Anaeromyxobacter diazotrophicus: one gene and its partner. Each later gene encodes a partner of the first gene's protein in a complex. Links are inferred from orthologs where the notes say so. Each region holds a gene or a part of one and is shown on either strand. Other genes may lie near its edges. The genes, in order: tsaB and tsaD.

Evidence for each region.
Region 2: the proteins of tsaB (region 1) and tsaD are in contact, whole or in part, in a solved structure (PDB 4WQ4), measured with the Escherichia coli proteins. The link is inferred for Anaeromyxobacter diazotrophicus from one-to-one orthologs.

Annotation. Positions count from the first base shown.
Region 1 is NZ_BJTG01000001.1:291,124-299,703, reverse strand. What follows is about bases 1,825-4,646. They hold tsaB (tRNA (adenosine(37)-N6)-threonylcarbamoyltransferase complex dimerization subunit type 1 TsaB), read left to right. Parts: upstream 1,825-2,764; coding sequence 2,765-3,529; downstream 3,530-4,646. Other genes in these bases: HWY08_RS01290 (site-2 protease family protein), read left to right, coding at 3,547-4,646; HWY08_RS01300 (site-2 protease family protein), read left to right, coding at 1,825-2,754. Outside these bases: dxr (1-deoxy-D-xylulose-5-phosphate reductoisomerase), read left to right, coding at 1-967; more of HWY08_RS01300, read left to right, coding at 1,078-1,824; more of HWY08_RS01290, read left to right, coding at 4,647-5,097; HWY08_RS01285 (hypothetical protein), read left to right, coding at 5,167-5,529; HWY08_RS01280 (HNH endonuclease), read right to left, coding at 6,056-7,741; HWY08_RS01275 (glutathione S-transferase family protein), read left to right, coding at 8,390-8,580. UniProt on the Escherichia coli protein: Required for the formation of a threonylcarbamoyl group on adenosine at position 37 (t(6)A37) in tRNAs that read codons beginning with adenine.
Region 2 is NZ_BJTG01000003.1:442,272-450,902, forward strand. The notes cover bases 2,920-5,792. They hold tsaD (tRNA (adenosine(37)-N6)-threonylcarbamoyltransferase complex transferase subunit TsaD), read left to right. Parts: upstream 2,920-3,791; coding sequence 3,792-4,793; downstream 4,794-5,792. Other genes in these bases: HWY08_RS07990 (DUF4388 domain-containing protein), read left to right, coding at 2,920-3,786; rsmA (16S rRNA (adenine(1518)-N(6)/adenine(1519)-N(6))-dimethyltransferase RsmA), read left to right, coding at 4,790-5,629; HWY08_RS08005 (hypothetical protein), read right to left, coding at 5,624-5,792. Also shown: HWY08_RS07980 (diacylglycerol/lipid kinase family protein), read right to left, coding at 1-330; HWY08_RS07985 (DnaJ domain-containing protein), read left to right, coding at 450-2,282; more of HWY08_RS07990, read left to right, coding at 2,365-2,919; more of HWY08_RS08005, read right to left, coding at 5,793-7,378; nrfD (NrfD/PsrC family molybdoenzyme membrane anchor subunit), read right to left, coding at 7,402-8,631.

The DNA of each region.
Region 1 (8,580 bases):
CCGGCGCGCGCGCGAGCTGCTCGGCCCGGGCGGCCCGGAGGTGCTGGAGGGCGCCGCCGGCGTGACGGCGCTGGCGAGCCTGGGCGAGGTGGACGTGGTGCTGGCCGCCATCTCGGGCGGCGCGGGCCTCGCCTCCACCGCCGCCGCCATCGAGGCGGGCAAGACGGTCGGCCTCGCCAACAAGGAGTCGATGGTGCTGGCGGGCGAGCTGCTCATGCGCCGCGCCGCCGAGAAGGGGGTCGCCATCCTCCCGGTCGACTCCGAGCACAGCGCCATCTTCCAGTCGCTGGCCGGGCACCAGCGCCCCCACGTGCGGCGCCTGCTCCTCACCGCCTCGGGCGGCCCGCTCCGCACCGTCCCCGCCGCCGAGCTGGCGGCCGTGACGCCCGCGCGGGCGCTCAAGCACCCCAACTGGTCGATGGGCGCCAAGATCACCATCGACTCCGCCACCCTCATGAACAAGGGGCTGGAGGTGATCGAGGCGCGCTGGCTCTTCGACGTCGACCCGCGCCGGATCGACATCGTGGTGCACCCCGAGTCCATCGTGCACTCGATGGTCGAGTACGTGGACGGCTCGGTCGTGGCGCAGCTCGGCGTCTCCGACATGCGCGGGCCCATCAGCTACGCGCTCGCGTGGCCGGAGCGGATCCCGCTCGAGCTGCCCGCGCTCGATCTGCCGCGGCTGGGCAAGCTCACCTTCGAGGCCCCCGACCCGGCGCGCTTCCCGGCCTTCATGCTCGCCTACCGCGCGCTCGAGCTCGGCGGCACGGCCCCGGCCGCGCTCTCCGGCGCCGACGAGGCCGCGGTGGCCGCCTTCCTCGCCGGGCGTTGCAGCTTCACCCGCATCGCCGAGGTGTGCGCGGAGGTGCTGGAGGCGCTCGCGCCGGAGCCGGTGGGCTCGGTCGAGCAGGCGCTCGCCGCCAGCGACTGGGGCCGGCGCCAGGCCGAGCGGCGTGTGGCGGGGTAGGCCCGAGCACCACAGGCCGGGTGGAAGGGCGTGCAGGCGGCGCCCTCCGCGCGCATGATCAGCAGAGGAGCCGCCCACCTGCCCGTCCGCGGCTCCCCCGTGACCCGAGAATGCCCAGCGACTTCCTCCTCAAGGCCGGCTCCATCGTCCTCCTGCTCGGCGGGCTGATCTTCGTCCACGAGCTGGGCCACTTCGTCGCCGCGAAGCTGCTCGGCGTGAAGGTGCTCCGCTTCTCCATCGGCTTCGGCCCGCGGCTCTTCGGCTTCACGCGCGGCGAGACCGAGTACCGCGTCGCGTCGCTCCCGCTCGGCGGGTACGTCAAGATGGCGGGCGACGACCCCTCCGAGGAGGTGAAGCCGGAGGACCGCGGCCGCGGCTTCCTGGAGCAGCAGCCCTGGCGCCGCTTCGTCATCGCCGCCGCCGGGCCGGGCATGAACCTCGTCTTCCCGGTCCTGGTCTACCTGGCCCTCGGCCTGGCGCAGAACGGGCAGCTCGTGGCGGGCCCTCGCGTCGGGTCGCTCTCGCCCGGCTCTCCGGCCGCCGAGGCGGGGCTCGAGCCGGGGGATCGCATCGTGAGCGTGGCGGCCCCCGGCGAGGCGCCGAAGCCGGTCCGCTACTTCAACGACCTGCGCGACCTCGTGTCGCCGCATCCCGGCGAGCCGCTCACCTTCGAGGTGGAGCGCGACGGCCGCCGGCTGCCGCCGCTCACCCTCACCCCGGCGCGCGAGCGCGAGTCGAACCCCATCGAGACCACCTGGCGCGGGGTCATCGGGGTCACGCCCGCGTACTCCCCGGCGGTGGTGGCGCCGGTGGCGCGCGGCGCGGCCGGGCCGCTCGAGCCCTTCGACCTGGTCGCCTCGGTGAACGGGAAGAAGGTGGCGCACGCGGGCGAGCTGCGGCGCGCGCTGGACGCGGCGCGCTGCGGCCCGGTGGCGCTGGAGGTGCTGCGCGAGCAGGGCGTGTCCGCCCCCGGCGCGACCGTCTCCACCTACCGCCCCGTGGCGCTGGCGGATGTCCCGACCTGCGCCGGCGGCGCGCCCACCTTCGCCGTGGCGGATCCGGGCGTGTCGACGTTCATCGCGGCGGTGGCGCCCGGCGGCCCGGCGGAGCAGGCGGGGCTGCGCCGCGGTGACGCGCTCGCGGCGGTGAACGGCCACCCGGTGCGCTCGTTCCGCGACGTGAACGCCCGCGCCGCGGAGTTCAAGGCCGGCCAGCCGGTCGAGCTCGCGCTGCGCGACGGGCGCAAGGTGACGCTCGTCCCCGGCGAGCGCACCGAGCTCGACGAGATGACGCGCGAGCCGCAGAAGAAGCTCGTCCTCGGGTTCTTCCCCGAGCAGCGCGCGCTGGTGGAGAGCTCGGCGCTCCTGGTCGAGCGCGTCCCGCTCGCCATGGGGCCCCTCGAGGCCGGGCGGGCCGCGCTGGCCGGCGTGCACGAGGCGGTGCGGCTCACCGTCGTCAGCCTGGCGCACATCGTCACCGGGCAGCTCAGCTTCAAGACGGTGGGCGGCCCCATCATGCTCTTCTCCATCGCCTCCAAGGCGGCGGAGGAGGGGCTGCAGAGCTTCCTGTTCACGATGGCGCTCATCAGCGTGAACCTCGGGCTCATGAACCTGCTCCCCATCCCGGTCCTCGACGGCGGCCACCTCGCCACCTGTCTGGTGGAGGGCGTCACGCGCCGCCCGCTCTCGATCCGCGCCCGCGAGATCGCGAACCTGGTCGGGATCATCCTGCTCGTCATGCTCATGATCGCCGTCTTCAAGAACGACATCGTGCGGGTGATGGGGTAAGACGCGCCGGATGTGGGTCGCCGCCCTCGACACCTCCACCCTCGCGCTCTCCTGCGCGCTCTGCGAGCTCGCGGGCGGCGAGGTGCGCCTCGTCGCCGAGCGCACCGAGCACGCGCCGGCCAAGGCCGGGCCGCAGGGCCCCACCGGCGGGCACGGCGGCCGGCTCCCGGGCGTCCTGCAGGACGTGCTCGCGGCGGCCGGGCGGCGGCTCTCCGAGGTCGACGGGTACGCCGTGGGGCTCGGGCCGGGATCGTTCACCGGGCTGCGCATCGGGCTCGCCACCTGGAAGGGCCTCGCCTACGGCCACCACCGCCCGCTCGCCGGCGTCTCCAGCCTGGCGGCGCTGGCGCTGGCGGCCGCGCCGGCGGCGGAGCCGGGCGCGCTGCTCGTGCCGCTCCTCGACGCGAAGAAGGGCGAGCTCTACGCCGGCTTCTACCGGGCGGGCGGCGCCGGCGTGGAGGCGGCCGCGCCCGACGCGGCGCTCCCGCCCGAGGCGCTCGCGGCGCGGCTCGCGGCGCTCGCCGCCGAGGGCGCGCGGCCGGTCGCGTTCGGGCCGGGGCGCGCGGCCTACCCCGAGGCGCTCGCCGCCTTCGCGGCGCCGGAGGGGGCTCCCGCGAGCCCGCCCGCGCTGGCCGTCGCGCGGCTGTGCGCGGCGGAGCTCGCCGCCGGCTACGACCAGGCGAAGCTCTTCGCGCTGGAGCCGCACTACGTCCGCAAGAGCGAGGCCGAGGTGAAGTTCCCGCACGGCCTCGGGCCGGGCGCCGACCGGCCGTAGCGCCGAGCCCCACCCCCATGGAAACCGCCACCTTCCGCCCGCCGCTGCGCCGCCTCGGCGCCCACCTCCTCGCCGGCGGCGCCGCCGGGGCGCTGGTGGGCCTCGCCGCGGAGATCCCGCCGCTCGTGGCGGTCCTCTTCGGCGCGGTGGCGGCCGCCATCGCCCTGACCGCCCGGCACGCCGGGGGGCTGCGGGTCCTGGCGGACGAGCGCGGGCTGCGGGTGGCCGGCGCGGCCGCCGCCCCGACCTCTTCGGCGCGCCAGCCCCCGGCCGCCCCGGGCGCGGTGGAGGCGGCCTGGGGGGAGCTGCGGCTCGGCTTCGGGCTCGCCCAGCGCGCCGACGGCACCGTCCAGCGGTACGCCGTCTTCGCCGACGCGCGCGGGCGCAGCTTCGCCTTCGCGGAGCTGTCCGCGAGCGCCGCGCCCTGCGCGCCGGTGCGGGGCGCGGACGGCGGCAGCGTGCCGGTGGTGGAGCTGCGCGACGCGCCGCTCCTGCTGGCGCTGCTCGTGCAGCGGGTGCCCGCCTGGCAGATCCTGCCCGAGGCGCTGCAGGCCGCGCCGGCGGCGGCCGCGGTGGACCCCGAGGCGCCGGCAGCCGCCGGGCCGGTGCTCCGCCCGCGGCGGGAGGCGCGCCGGGCGCGGATGGGCGTGTGGGCGCTGGCCGCGAAGCTCGGCTCGAAGCTCGCCGCCTCGTTCGGGAAGCTCGCCGCGACCGGCCTCAAGGCGGTGAAGACCGCCAACGTGGGCTGGGCGGCGGCGTCGGTCGCCACCTACTCGCTCCTCTTCTCGTGGAAGTTCGCGCTCGCGCTCATGGTGCAGCTCTTCATCCACGAGTACGGCCACGTGCACGCCATGCGGCGGACCGGCATGCGGGTGCGGGGCATGTACTTCGTGCCGCTCCTCGGCGCCCTGGCGGTGACGGACGACGCGTTCACCTCGCGCCGCCAGCAGGTCTACGTGGCGCTGAACGGCCCGCTGTGGGGCTCCCTGGCGGCGCTCGCGCCGGCCGGGCTGTGGCTGTGGACGCACGATCCGCAGTGGGCCGCCATCGCCGCCTTCTGGGCGCTGGTGAACCTGTTCAACCTGCTCCCGATCGCGCCGCTCGACGGCGGGCGGGCGCTGCAGGCGTTCGCGTACTCGTACTCCTCGGGCCTGGGCGTGGCGCTCTCCGCGCTCGGCCTCGCCGGCGCGGTGGCGCTCGCGAGCGCGGCCGGCTTCTCGCTCATCTGGCTCGTCGCTGTCCTCGGCGCGATGGAGCTCGCCGGCGAGGTGCAGTCGCGCACCGGCGCGCGGGCGCTGCGGCTCCTGCCCGCGCCGGCCCGCTTCGGCGCGCCGCACTGGCTCTACCTGCGCGCCGTCCTCGGCGGCAGCCCGGGCGTGGCGGGCGAGGCGCTGTTCCTGCGCGGCCTCGAGCGGCAGGAGAAGGCCGCCCGCGCCGCGCCGCTCACGGCGGGGCAGCTCGTCCGGTGGGGGCTCACCTACGCCGCCCTCGCCGCTGCCCTCGTCTTGCTCGTCTGGTTCATGCGCCACGTCCCCGGCGCCGACGCGGCGAGCCGGATCCTCGAGTAGCGCGAGCCCAGCCGGGGCAGCGACGTCGGAGCGGTTGCGAGCGCGGCGCCGCTCGGGCATCGTCCCTCCATGACCCCGCGCCTGGCGCTGCTCGCCCTCCTCCTCGCCGCGGGGTGTGCCCACCGCCCCGAGGCCGTCCGGCCGGCGCAAGGCGCCGTCAGCCTCCCGCGCCGGTCCGCCGGCCCCTACCAGCCCGAAGACTGGCAGCTCGCGCCCGGCGCGGTGCTGGGCGAGCGCAACCGCTGCGTGGACCGCGAGCTCACTGCCCGCCGACTGAACGAGTTCGGCGACCCCGAGGGCACGACCTACCCCGGCGGCTCTCCGCTGCTCGGCCTGACCGGCCGCGCCGCCGACCGCTACGAGTACGTCATGCGCCGCCAGCCGGACATCGGGACCGTCTGCTCCCGCGCGCCGGGCGACCCGCAGCGGTAGGACCTCGTCGCGTTCGCGTTCGCGTTCGCGTTCGCGTTCGCGTTCGAGGTCGCGATCGCGTTCGAGGTCGCGGTCTAGGTCGGAGGTCGGAGGTCGAGGTCGAGGTCGAGGTCGAGGTCGCCGGGGGGCCTGCCCCCCTCGCCCCGCGCAGCGGTGAGAGGGCCGCTCGAGCCCGCTCGTGCCTGCGAAACGCTGGCGGGGGTTCCGAGCGGGCGGAGGGGTGGCCCTCCTGCGTCGCTCCGGACGACCTACCGGATAGGTACGGCGGCCGGAGCAGAAACGCGCGAACGCCGGGCAACGCAACGTGCCGCGCCGACACGGCGCACGAGGTCCGTGCGTCGGCGCGGCACCGGCGTTGCTGGCGGCAGTAGGGCGAGCGCGGTCTCACGCAGGTCGACCTCCGCTCCTTCGGAGGGCCACCCCGCCGCCCGCTGGCGGGCGTTGCCGTCCGCAGGTCGGGGTCGCAGTCGAGGTCGAGGTCGCAGTCGCGGTCGAGGTCGGGCCCTGCTCCCCTTGCCCCGCGGACTCACGCCGCCGAAACCTCCACGCCCCCGCCAGACCACTTCGCGGGCTCCGGCCCGCTCCACGCCTTCCCGCCGAGGAACCACCGCAGCGCCTCAGGCGCCCGCCCCACCACGCGCAGGTGGCCGGCGTGGATGCACCGGAGGTGGTGAAAGGCGCAGAGGCCGAGCTGGTTGTCGAGCTCGTCCCCGCCGCCTTGCGAGCGGAAGAGGACGTGGTGGGCGTGCGTCGCGCGGCGGCTGCAGCCGGGGACCTGGCAATGGCCCTCGTCCCGCTCCCGGACCTTCCGCGAGCGGGTCCGGGCGCACTTCCCGCCCTTCCAGGTGTCGAGGAAGTGCTGCGCGAGGACGGCGAGGCAGGTCCCGAGCGGCAGCCGCTTCCCGGTCCGGTCGCGGACGGCCTGCACCGCGGCGGCGAGCACCGCCGCCATCCGGAGCGCCAGCGGGACGGCCAGCTTCCCCTGCGCACGCATCCGCCGCTCGGCCTCGCCCTCGAGCTCGCGCCGGAGCGCGACGCAGGTGAGGCCCTTCGCCCGCGCGGCCCAGCGGGTGATCTCCGGCTCGGGCAGCTTCGAGAGGAGCCGCAGCTTCTCGAACGGCAGCCCCTCGCGCTTCGCCTCCTGGAGCGCCGGCGAGGCCCAGCGCCGCTCCTCGACCTTGGCCCGCTCCTCGATCGAGCGCGCCGCGAGCCCCAGCCGCTCCTCGCAGTACTGGCGGAAGCTCGCGAACCCGAGGAGCCGGTACAGCTGGCTCTTCCGGACCGCGAGGGCGCAGTAGCCGACGAGGTCCTCCCACTCCGCCCGCAGGGCGGCGAGCTCCCGCAGTCGGGCGTCCACCTCCTGGGCGGTGGCGGTCTCGTAGAAGCGGACGTCCGGGGCCGCGATGTCTGGCAGGGCGCGAAGCGCGGCCCAGCGCTCCGTCTCCTCCTCGAGCGCTGCGGCGCGCGTGTCCCCGGTGCGCTCACCGGACGGCCGGACCCAAGCGCCGAGCACGCGCGCCGCGTCCGGGTCTCCCTCGCCCGCGTACTCGCCCGCGAACTCCTGGGCGATCGCCTCGAGCCGCTCGGCGCGCGTCGCGCCCGGCATGAGCTCGCCCGCGAGCGCCAGCGCTTCATCGACCACCTCGCACTCCTCCGGCTCGAGGCGCGCGTCGAGGCGCAGCCACGGCTCCTCCTCGTCGCCCGGCGCCGCGCGCGCCCGGCGGACCTCGGCCTCGAGCGCGCGGACGGTCATCCGCGCCGCGCGCTCCACCCAGGCCGCCTCGTCCTCGCCCACCGCCACCTTCAGCACCGTCTGCGCGGCGCGGAGCTTGACCCGCCCCGCCGTGAGCGCCTCGCGCAGGAGCGGCCGCGTCCGCAGCTCCCGGCCGAGCAGGGCGAGCCCCTCGGCGGCCCGCTTGCCGAGGTCGAGCACCTCCCGCGCGTAGTCGTCGAGGTGGCACGCGAGCTCGGCCAGCCGGTCGCCCCGCCGGAGCGCGTCGAGCCCCTCGGCGATGGCGACGTCGAGCGCGCCCCGCGCCCTGGCCGCCCAGGTGAGCAGCGCCTCGCAGGCGTCGGCCTCCGGCTCGCCGCCGCGGAACCAGGCGTCGAGCTCGCGCCCGGTGAGCGGCGCGGGCTCGACGGCCGGCGGCGCGAAGCGCGTCCTCCAGGCCTCGGAGGGCGAGCACGCAGCGAGGTCGGGTGCCGCGTCCATGGGAGAGATCATCGCACGGAGGTCTGACACGAACAGTCAACCAAACCGCACGCAGAGTAGACCTGATCAGGGCGGTCCCGCGGCCCATCAGCTCCGTCGCCGCCGCATGCCCGCACCCGCGCGCCTTCGCCCCCGTAAGCCGGGCCACGCCTTGTCGCCGCGGACGCGCAGGCACGCCTCGCGCTCGACGCCCCCGCTTCGGCGGCGAACGCCACCGCGGAGCCGCCTGCCCGCCTGCCGCGCCCCCTCTTTGCCCGAAGTCCGCCGACGTCGCGGAGGCAGTCGCTCCATGCTGCGAGGCCGATCGGTGTCGGGCGGCCCCTCTCCCCGGCCCTCTCCCCGCTTCGCGGGGCGAGGGGGAGGGGATAGCGCGGACGCCGGCAGCATGGAGATGAGAGCACCGGGCCGCCGGCATCAGGGGGATGGGATCACCGTGCCACCGGCGTATCAGGGAGAGGAGATCAATGGGCCACCCGCAGCAAGGAGGTGAGAACACCGTGCCGCCCGCCATCTCCTTCCCCACCCATCGTGGAGGAAGCACTCGCTCGATCCCGGAGGTCCACCGGTACCAAGCGGAGCCATCCCGCTGGTGACGCGCCGGCGCGCACGGGTTACATCGTCTCCGCCGTCCACCCGCGAGGAGGCGCCGTGCTCGAGCTCGTCATCGGAAACAAGAACTACTCGTCCTGGTCGATGCGGGCGTGGCTCGCGCTCGAGCTGACGGGCGCGCCGTACCGGGAGATCCTGGTCGCGCTCGATCGTCCCGACACGGCGGAGCGCATCCGCGCCCACTCGCCGGCGGGCCGCGTCCCGGTGCTGCGCGACGGGGAGCTCACGGT
Region 2 (8,631 bases), on another replicon or contig:
GGACTCGGGGCTGCCGCGCAGCTGGTGGGCGTCGGCGACGGTGTTCATCGCGCCGCCGCGCAGGAGCGCCACCGCCGGCAGCGGCGCGGCGCCGTAGGCGCGCGCGAAGGCGGTCAGCACGACGTGGCCCGTGCCGTCCCCGCCGTTCACCCCCAGGAGCTCGATGCCCTGGGTCCGGAAGCGCTCCACGGCCCGGGCGAGCTCGTCGAGGGTGGAGGCCTCCGCGAGCTCGCCGTCGCCGCCGAGGAGCGCCCGGAGCCGCGCGGCCGTGCCGGGCGAGCGGAGGTTGCGCCGCGACCGAGGGTTGTGGATGACGCCGATCCCGCCCATCTCCGCCGATCCCGCCTCCTTCCCGGCGACTCTGGGGGCGGCCCCGCTCCGGTCCAAGCGAAAAAACGGGCTGCGGGCGTGGTCGCGCCCGGGTTCCCTCGCGGTACACTGGGCCGCCGATGTCCTTCCTCGACGAGCCGGGCGACCTCGCCCAGGTGCCGCTGGCGGCGGTCCTCCTCGAGGCGCTCAACCGGCGCGTCACCGGCGTCCTCACCGTCGAGCACGGCGGCGGCGCCTCGCGCGTCTACCTCCGCCACGGCGTCCCGGCCGGCGCGCAGTCGTTCGGCGGCTTCAGGCCGCTCGGCCAGGCGCTCCTCGCGGCCGGCCTCATCGACGTCGACGCGCTCGGGCGCAGCCTGGCCGAGATGGCGGCCACGGGTCGGCCCCAGGGCGAGGTCCTGGTCGCGATGGGGGTGGTGACCCGGGAGCAGGTCGACCAGGCGCTGTCGGACCAGCAGGGCGCCTACCTGCGCGAGATCGCGGCCCTCGCGGCCGGCCGCTTCTCGTTCGACGGCGCCGCGCCGGTGCCGGCCTGGACGGAGAGCATCCGCATCGCGCCGCTGCAGGCGATCGTCGAGGCGCTGCAGGAGCCGCAGGCGGGCTCGCTCGTCATGGCGGCGCTGCAGCCGGTCGCGGCGGGGCCGATCGCGCTCGCGCCGGGGTACGGCCAGCTGCAGGCCGCCTTCGGTTGGAGCGCCGCCGAGGCGGCGCTGGTGGAGCGGCTGCGCTCGCTCACCACGCTCGAGGCCTTCTTCGCCGACCCGGGCGTCGGGCCGGAGCGCGCCCGCGCCATCCTGGCGGCGATGCTCCTGCTCGGCCTCGCCTCCGGGCACGGCGGGCGCGAGGCCGCCGTCGAGACGGTGCCGGGCCTGGTGGTCGAGCTGGCGGATCTGGCGGGGATGGCGGTGGAGCCCGTCGAGCCCCCCGAGCCCGCCGCGGCCGCGCCTCGCCCGGAGCCCGCCCCGGCCCCGCCGCCGTTCGCCGCCGCGCCCCCTCCCGGGCTGGAGCGCGCGCCCGCCCCGCCCGCGCCGGCCGCCCAGCCCGCCCCGCCCCCGCCCCCGCCCGCGCCGGCCGCGCCCGCGGGGCGCCGCAGCGATCCGGAGGAGGCGCGCCGCCGGCGGCAGCGCCTCCTCCAGCGGGCGATGCAGAACATGGGCGTCGGGCCGCTCTCCGGGCACGCCCAGCCGGCGCGCGAGGGCGCTCCGGCCGCGCGCGCCGCCCGCCCGGCGCCCACGGCGGCCGACGAGGAGCTGCGCCGGGCGCTCGAGGCCGCCGCGCCGCGGGCGCGCTCAGCCGACCTCTTCGAGCGGCTGGGGATCGGCCGCGGGGCGACGCGCGAGCAGGTCAAGACGGCCTACTTCCAGCTCGCCAAGCAGCTCCACCCCGATCGCTTCGCCTCGCCCGCCCTGGCCGACCTGGCGCCCCAGGTGAAGGACCTGTTCGCCGCCCTCAACGAGGCGTACGAGGTGCTCTCCGACGACCGCCGGCGCGCCGACTACCTGGCGCGCCTCGCCGGCGACGCGGGCGCCGCCGCGCCCGCCGGGGATCCGGCCCGGGCCCGCGTGGACTTCGAGAAGGCGGAGGCGTGCGCCCGGACCCGCGACTACGCGCGCGCCCGCGGCTTCTACGAGGCGGCCCTGCGGGCCGATCCGCGCGCCGAGTACCAGGTCGCGTACGCGGGGGTGCTCCTCCAGGACCCGCGCGGCGACCGCGCCCGGGCGCGCGCGCTGGCCGAGGCGGCGCTCCGCGATCCCGCCTGCCTCGACCGCGCGGCGCTGGTGGCCGCCCTCCTGGCCCGGGACGAGGGCGACGACGAGGGCGCCGAGCGCCTGCTCCGCCGCGCGCTGGCGGCGAATCCCCGCAACGCCGAGGCCGAGCGGGAGCTGCGGGCCCTGGAGGCGCGCCGCGGGGCGCGCCCCTCCCGGCTCTCCACGCTGTTCCGCAAGAAGTGAGGCGCTATCACACAGAGGCCGCGCCTTGACGCCCCGGCGTGTTCAAGGGGACGATCCGGAGCCGAGCGGGGAAGGGAACTTCTTGGACCACCGGCGGGGGCAGGAGCCCCTCGACACGCGCGACGCGCGCGCCATCTTCTCGGGCGACCTCTCCGAGGTGGCGCTGGTGGACCTCGTCCAGACGCTCGAGCTGGGGCGGCGCACCGGCGTGGTGCACCTCACCGGCCCGGCAGGCCGCGCCGCCACCCTGTGGCTGCGCGACGGGCGGCCGGTCGACTGCGAGCTGGGGGCGATCCAGGGCGAGGCCGCCTTCCACCGGCTCCTGCGCTGGACCGAGGGCGGGTTCGCGGTGGAGTTCGAGCCGGTGACCCGCCCGGCGCGCATCGCGGCGTCGACCCAGGCGCTCGTGCTGGAGGGGCTGCGCCGCGCCGAGGCCTGGCGGGCGGCGGCGGCCCGGCTCCCCGACCTCGGGGCGCCGGTCGAGATCGACTACCGGCTGCTCTCGGATCGGCTGGCCGAGATCCCGGACGACGTGAACGCGCTGCTCCGGACCGTCGACGGGCGCCGCACGGTGGAGCAGGTCATCGACGACGCGGGCCTCGACGAGCTCGCCGCTGCCGCCATGGTCGAGCGCCTGTTCGCGGAGCAGATCCTGCGGCTCGCGCCCCCGCGCGCCGCCCCCGCGGCCCCGGCCCGCGCGGCGACCCCCGACCCGGAGCGCGTCACCTGGTTCGCGGGGCCCTCCGAGCGGGAGCCGGCCCCCACCGCTCCCGCCGCCCAGGCCGCCCCGGCCGCCAGGCCGCGGCCCGCGCCGGCCGCCGCCGCCCCCGCGCGCCCGCGCGCCGCCCCGCCCGACCCTGCCCCGCAGCCGGAGGGCCGCCCGGGCGAGCCGCGCCCGCCCCGCATCGTGCGCTTCCCTCCGCGGGAGAAGGTGCCCGCGCCGACGCCGCGGCCGGGCGACCCCGGGACGCCCCCGCCCGCGGCTCCGGAGCCTGCCGCGCGGCGCGCGCCGGCGCGCCCGCCGGCCGCCCGGCGCGCCCCGGCGTCCGGGAGCCGCGCCCTCCGCGTCGGCCTCGCGCTGGCGATGGTCGCGCTCGCCGCGGCGGTCGCCTGGGGGCGCTGGCGCGGCGGGGGCCGGGCGAGCGCGTCCGTGGCGTACGAGGCCGAGGTGGCCGAGGCGCGCCGGCTCCAGCAGGCGGGCCGCCTCGAGGAGGCGATCGCCGGCTACCGGCGGGCGCTCGCGGGGCACGACACGAGCGACGGCGAGGCGGAGCTCGGGCGCATGCTCGCCCAGGCCGCGCAGCCGGCGGCCGCGATCGCGGCCCTCCAGCGCGCGGTGGAGCTGGACGGCGCCAACGCCGGGGCCTATATCGCGCTCGGCGAGGCGCTCCTCGGCGAGCAGCGGGCCGCCGAGGCGCGGGGCGCCTTCGAGCGCTACCTGGCGCTCGAGCCGCAGGGCGGCCGCGCCGAAGAGGTCCGCGCGGCGCTGGAACGGATGAAGTAAACAAAGTGAAAATTCTAGGAATCGAAACGAGCTGCGACGAGACCGCGGCCGCCGTCGTCGAGGACGGCCGGCGGGCGCTCTCGGACGTGGTGGCGACGCAGATCGAGCTGCACCGGCGCTGGGGCGGGGTGGTGCCCGAGCTGGCGAGCCGCAACCACGTCATGCAGGTCCTGCCGGTCGTGGACGAGGCGCTCACCCGCGCCGGGGTCTCGCCGGCGGAGCTCGACGGCCTCGCGGTCACGAGCGGCCCGGGGCTCATCGGCGCCCTCCTGGTGGGCGTGCAGGTGGCGAAGGCGCTCGCCGCCGCCTGGGAGAAGCCTCTCGCGCGCGTGAACCACCTCGAGGGCCACCTCGTGGCGAGCTTCCTCGCCGAGCGGCCGCCGGAGTTCCCGTTCCTGGGACTGGTCGTGTCGGGCGGGCACACCTCCCTCTACGCGGCCGAGGGGTTCGGCCGGTACCGGCTGCTCGGCGCCACCCGGGACGACGCCGCCGGCGAGGCGTTCGACAAGGGGGCGAAGCTGCTCGGGCTGCCGTACCCGGGCGGCATCGCCATCGACCGGCTGGCGAAGGAGGGCGACGCGGCGGCGGTGCGCTTCCCGCGCGCGATCGTGCGCGGCAGCGAGCTCGACTTCAGCTTCTCGGGCCTCAAGACGGCGCTCCTCCACCACGTCCGGCGCCACGGCGTCCCCGAGGGGAAGGGGCTCGCCGACCTGTGCGCGAGCTACCAGGAGGCGATCGTGGGGGCGCTCGTCCACAAGCTCTTCCGCGCCGCGCGCACCTACCAGTTCCGGCGGGTGGTCCTGTCGGGCGGGGTGGCCGCCAACAGCCGCCTGCGGGCGGCGGTGGCCGCCCGCGCCGCCGAGTACGAGGACCTCGAGGTGTTCCTGCCGGCCCCGCGGCTCTGCACCGACAACGCGGCCATGATCGCGGTCGCCGGCACGCACGCGCTCGAGCGCGGCGAGCGCGAGGGCCCGGGCCTCCATGCCGACGCCGGGTGGCGCCTGTGAGCGCGGGGTACCCGTCGCCGGCCGCGCTCCTCCACAAGTACGGGCTGCGGGCGAAGAAGAGCTGGGGCCAGAACTTCCTCGGCGACGAGGCCATCCTCGACGACATCGCGCGGCTGGCGGTCGAGGCGCCCGGCGAGCGGGTGGTGGAGCTGGGGGCCGGGCTCGGTCACCTGACGGCCCGGCTGCTGGCCCGGGGTGCCGAGGTCATCGCGGTGGAGCGCGACCGCGACATGGCCGCGGTGCTGCGGGGCGAGCTCGGCGAGCGCATCCGGCTCCTGGAGGCGGACGCGGTGAAGCTCGATTACCGCGCGCTCCACGGGGGCGGGAAGCTGGCGGTGGTCGGCAACCTGCCCTACCACCTCACGAGCCCCATCCTCTTCGCGCTGCTCGACCAGCCGGAGGCGGTGTCGCGGGCGGTGTTCCTCGTCCAGCGCGAGGTGGCCGAGCGGCTCGCGGCCGGGCCCGGGGGGAAGCAGTGGGGCCTCCTCTCGGTCCTCCTGCAGCACCGCGCGGCGGTGACGCTGGAGCGCCGGGTGCCGCGGGGCGCGTTCCTGCCGCCGCCGGAGGTGGAGAGCGCGGTGGTGCGGATCGCCTTCGGGCCGCCGCGCGCGCCGGTGACCGATCCGGCGCGGTTCCGGCGGCTCGTGAAGGCGGGCTTCGCGCAGCGCCGCAAGGTGCTCGCGAACGCGCTCGCCTCGGCCCGCCTCGCGCCGCCCGACGCGCTCGCGGCCGCGCTCGCTGGCGCCGGGATCGACGGGCGGCGGCGCGGCGAGACGCTCACCGTCGAGGAGTGGGCCGCGCTCGAGCGCGCGCTCGGTCCGGCCGGCGCCTCATGACGGGCCGCCCGCCGCGGACGGCGCCGCCCGCGCGGGCGGAGCGGGGCGGCGCAGCCTCGGCGAGAGGATGAGCGCGACCCCGAACAGCGCGAGGTCGACGAAGAGCGACGCCGGGCGGCCCCGCGCCAGGTTCTCCAGGAGGAGCTTCAGCCCGACCAGCCCCAGGAGCGGGTAGGCGAGCCAGCCGGCCTCGCGCCAGGGCTCGAGGCGGCCGGCCCAGGCGAGCAGCAGCACGCCCCCCACCAGCACCGCCGTCCGCAGCGCCGCCGCCAGCGGCGCGTTCACCCCCGGCCCCGGCGCGCCGGCGAGGAGCGGCACCAGCCAGCCCACGGCGAGCCCGGCGGCGCTGGCGGCCAGCGCGGCGAGCAGGACCGCGCGCGGCGCCCGCTGCCGCGGCGCGAGCGGCGCGGCGGCGGCGCTCCCGGTGAGCCAGGCGGAGAGCGCCATGGCCGCGACCACCAGCGCCAGCGCCGGGGGGGCGCCGGGCCAGCGCGCCGCCGGCGAGGCGAGCAGCGTGGTGGCGGCGTGGGGCAGCGCCCCGGCCTGCAGGCAGGCGGCGAGCGCGAACACGCACCCGTGGACGGCCAGCGTGAGGCGCCGGGTGGCCCGGGCCAGCGCCGACGCCAGGAGCGCCAGCGCGGCCCACCCGGCGGCCAGCGCGCCGCCCGAGAGGAGCTGGCCGGTGCCCGCCAGCAGGAAGACCAGCCCGGACCACGCGTAGAAGTAGAAGTTCGCGCGGCCGCGCTGCCGGCGCTCGACGAAGGCGAACGCCACCGCGTACACGGCCGCGCCGAAGGCCGCGCTGAGGGCGCCGACCACGCCCTCGCCCAGCTTCGCTGCGGCGGTCACCCAGGCGGCGCCGCCCACGCCCACCGCGAGCAGGAGGGCCGTCTGCACCACCTCGAAGTCGACCACCGGCCGCTGCAGGTGGAGCGTGCGCACCGCGATGCTCCCCAGGTAGAGCGCGGTCAGCGCGGCCTGCACCAGCAGCGCGGCGCGCGGGCCCTCCGCGGCCGCGGGCGCCACGGCGCGCAGGGCGAGCAGGGCCACCGCCGCGTCGGTCACCAGCGCCACCGGCCAGCGGAGCCGGGTCCAGCCGAGCACGTAGCCGAGCCAGAGCGCCGCCACGCCGAGGAGCGTGAGGTAGAGCGCCGGTGGCGCCAGGCGGCCGGTGGCGAGCATGAGCGCGACCGCGGTGGCGACGCCGCCCGCCTCGGCCAGCCAGGCGAGCGCGGGCGCGCGGCGCCGGGCCGCGACGCCGAGCGCCGCCGCGGTGAAGACCGCCAGCGCCGCCGCGCCGGCGGCCGGGGCGAGGAGGTGCAGGCGCGCGGTGACCTCGAAGAGCAGCGGGCAGGCGATGAGCAGGGCGGCGCCGCCGTGGAAGGTCGCGCTCCAGGGCTCCGCGCCCCCGGCGCGCCAGGCCAGGGCCAGCCAGGTGCCGGCGTATGCGAGGCCGAGCCCCGCCCCGGCCCAGGCCGGGATCGAGCCCGCCTCGGTGAGGGCGCGCAGCAGGAAGGCGCCGGCGAGCGCGAGGGACGTCCGCCCGGCCAGCGCCAGGTAGCGGGTGGCCGCGGCCGCCTCGCGCGCGAGGTCCGGGGCGGGGATCGCCGCGGCGCTGGCCGGCCGGGCGCGCGGGGCGGCGGGGGCCGCCGCGCCGCGCTCGAGCCGTGCCAGGCGCCGCTCGAGCTCGCGGTGCGCCTCGGCCAGCGCCGCGAGCCGTCCCTCCAGCTCCGAGATGCGATCCGGCACGGCGGCCTCCTCGCGGGAGCGCGCTACGCGGCGTGGACCCCGCCCCCGGCGGCGGCGGCCGGGCGTCGCTCCTCCGGCGCGCCGCTGCCGCTGCCGGCCTCGGGCTCGCGCTCCTCGATCCCGAGCACGCGGTCGAAGACCCAGAGGATGACGAACGGCGCCGCCACCAGCGCGATCGCCATGAGGACGCCCTCGCGGCCGAACAGCTCGGGCTCGTAGGGGGAGCGGAGCCCGCGCAGCGACTTCGACATGAGCTGCCCGCCGACCACGATGTTCCAGCGCATCGAGAACACCTGCAGGAGGCACAGGAGCGCCGCCACGGTGGAGAGCGTGTTCCGCACCCGCTCGTGCAGGTAGCGGTTCATGAGCACCACCACCGCCAGCAGGATGAGGGGGATGAGCCCGCCCACGATCATCTGCATGGTCACGTAGGAGAACTGGAGCCGGGTGGTGAGGAGCTCGGAGATGATGAGCCACGACTCGGAGCGCTCGTACGCCATGACGATGATCTCGAGGAGCTCGAGCGTGAGCGTGAGGATGAGGAAGAACCAGAGCCAGCGCGCCAGCGCCGAGACGCAGGGCTGGTCGGGCGAGCGCCCCTGGAGCCGCGAGACCACCTGGTACAGGACCACCAGCAGCGCGATGCCGGAGACCGCCGCCGAGACGAGGAAGATGACCGGCATGAGCGGCGTCGACCACCAGGGGTTCGCCTTGATGGCGCCGAAGATGAAGCCGACATAGCCGTGCAGCATGCAGGCGCCGGGGAGGCCCAGGCCCGCCAAGAGGGTGATGGCGCGGTGGTCGACCTCCAGCGCCTGCGGCCCGGTGTCGTAGGTGCCGAGCGCGAGGGCCGCGTAGAAGGCGCGCCGGAGCCCCCGGCTGCGCCGTGCCCGCAGGATGATCTCCGGGCGCCAGACGAACCACACCTCGAGCACCAGGATGGCGAGGTAGCCGCTGTAGAGGATGCCGAACCCCGCCATCGCCGAGGTGAAGTGCGGCGTCACCATGACCTGGACCCCGCGCTCGGGGTGGCCGAGGTGGAGCTGGAGCGGCAGGGAGGCGACGAGCAGGAAGGCGAAGGAGGTGGCCATCGCCAGCCGCGCCACCGGCTTGAACTCGGTGCGCCCGAACAGGTGGTAGAGCGAGGTGACGATGAAGGCGCCGGCCACGAAGCCCGTGATGTACGGGTACATCACGATCATGAGGCTCCACCACACGTGGACGTCGTTCGGGAAGGAGAAGCCGCTGATCTC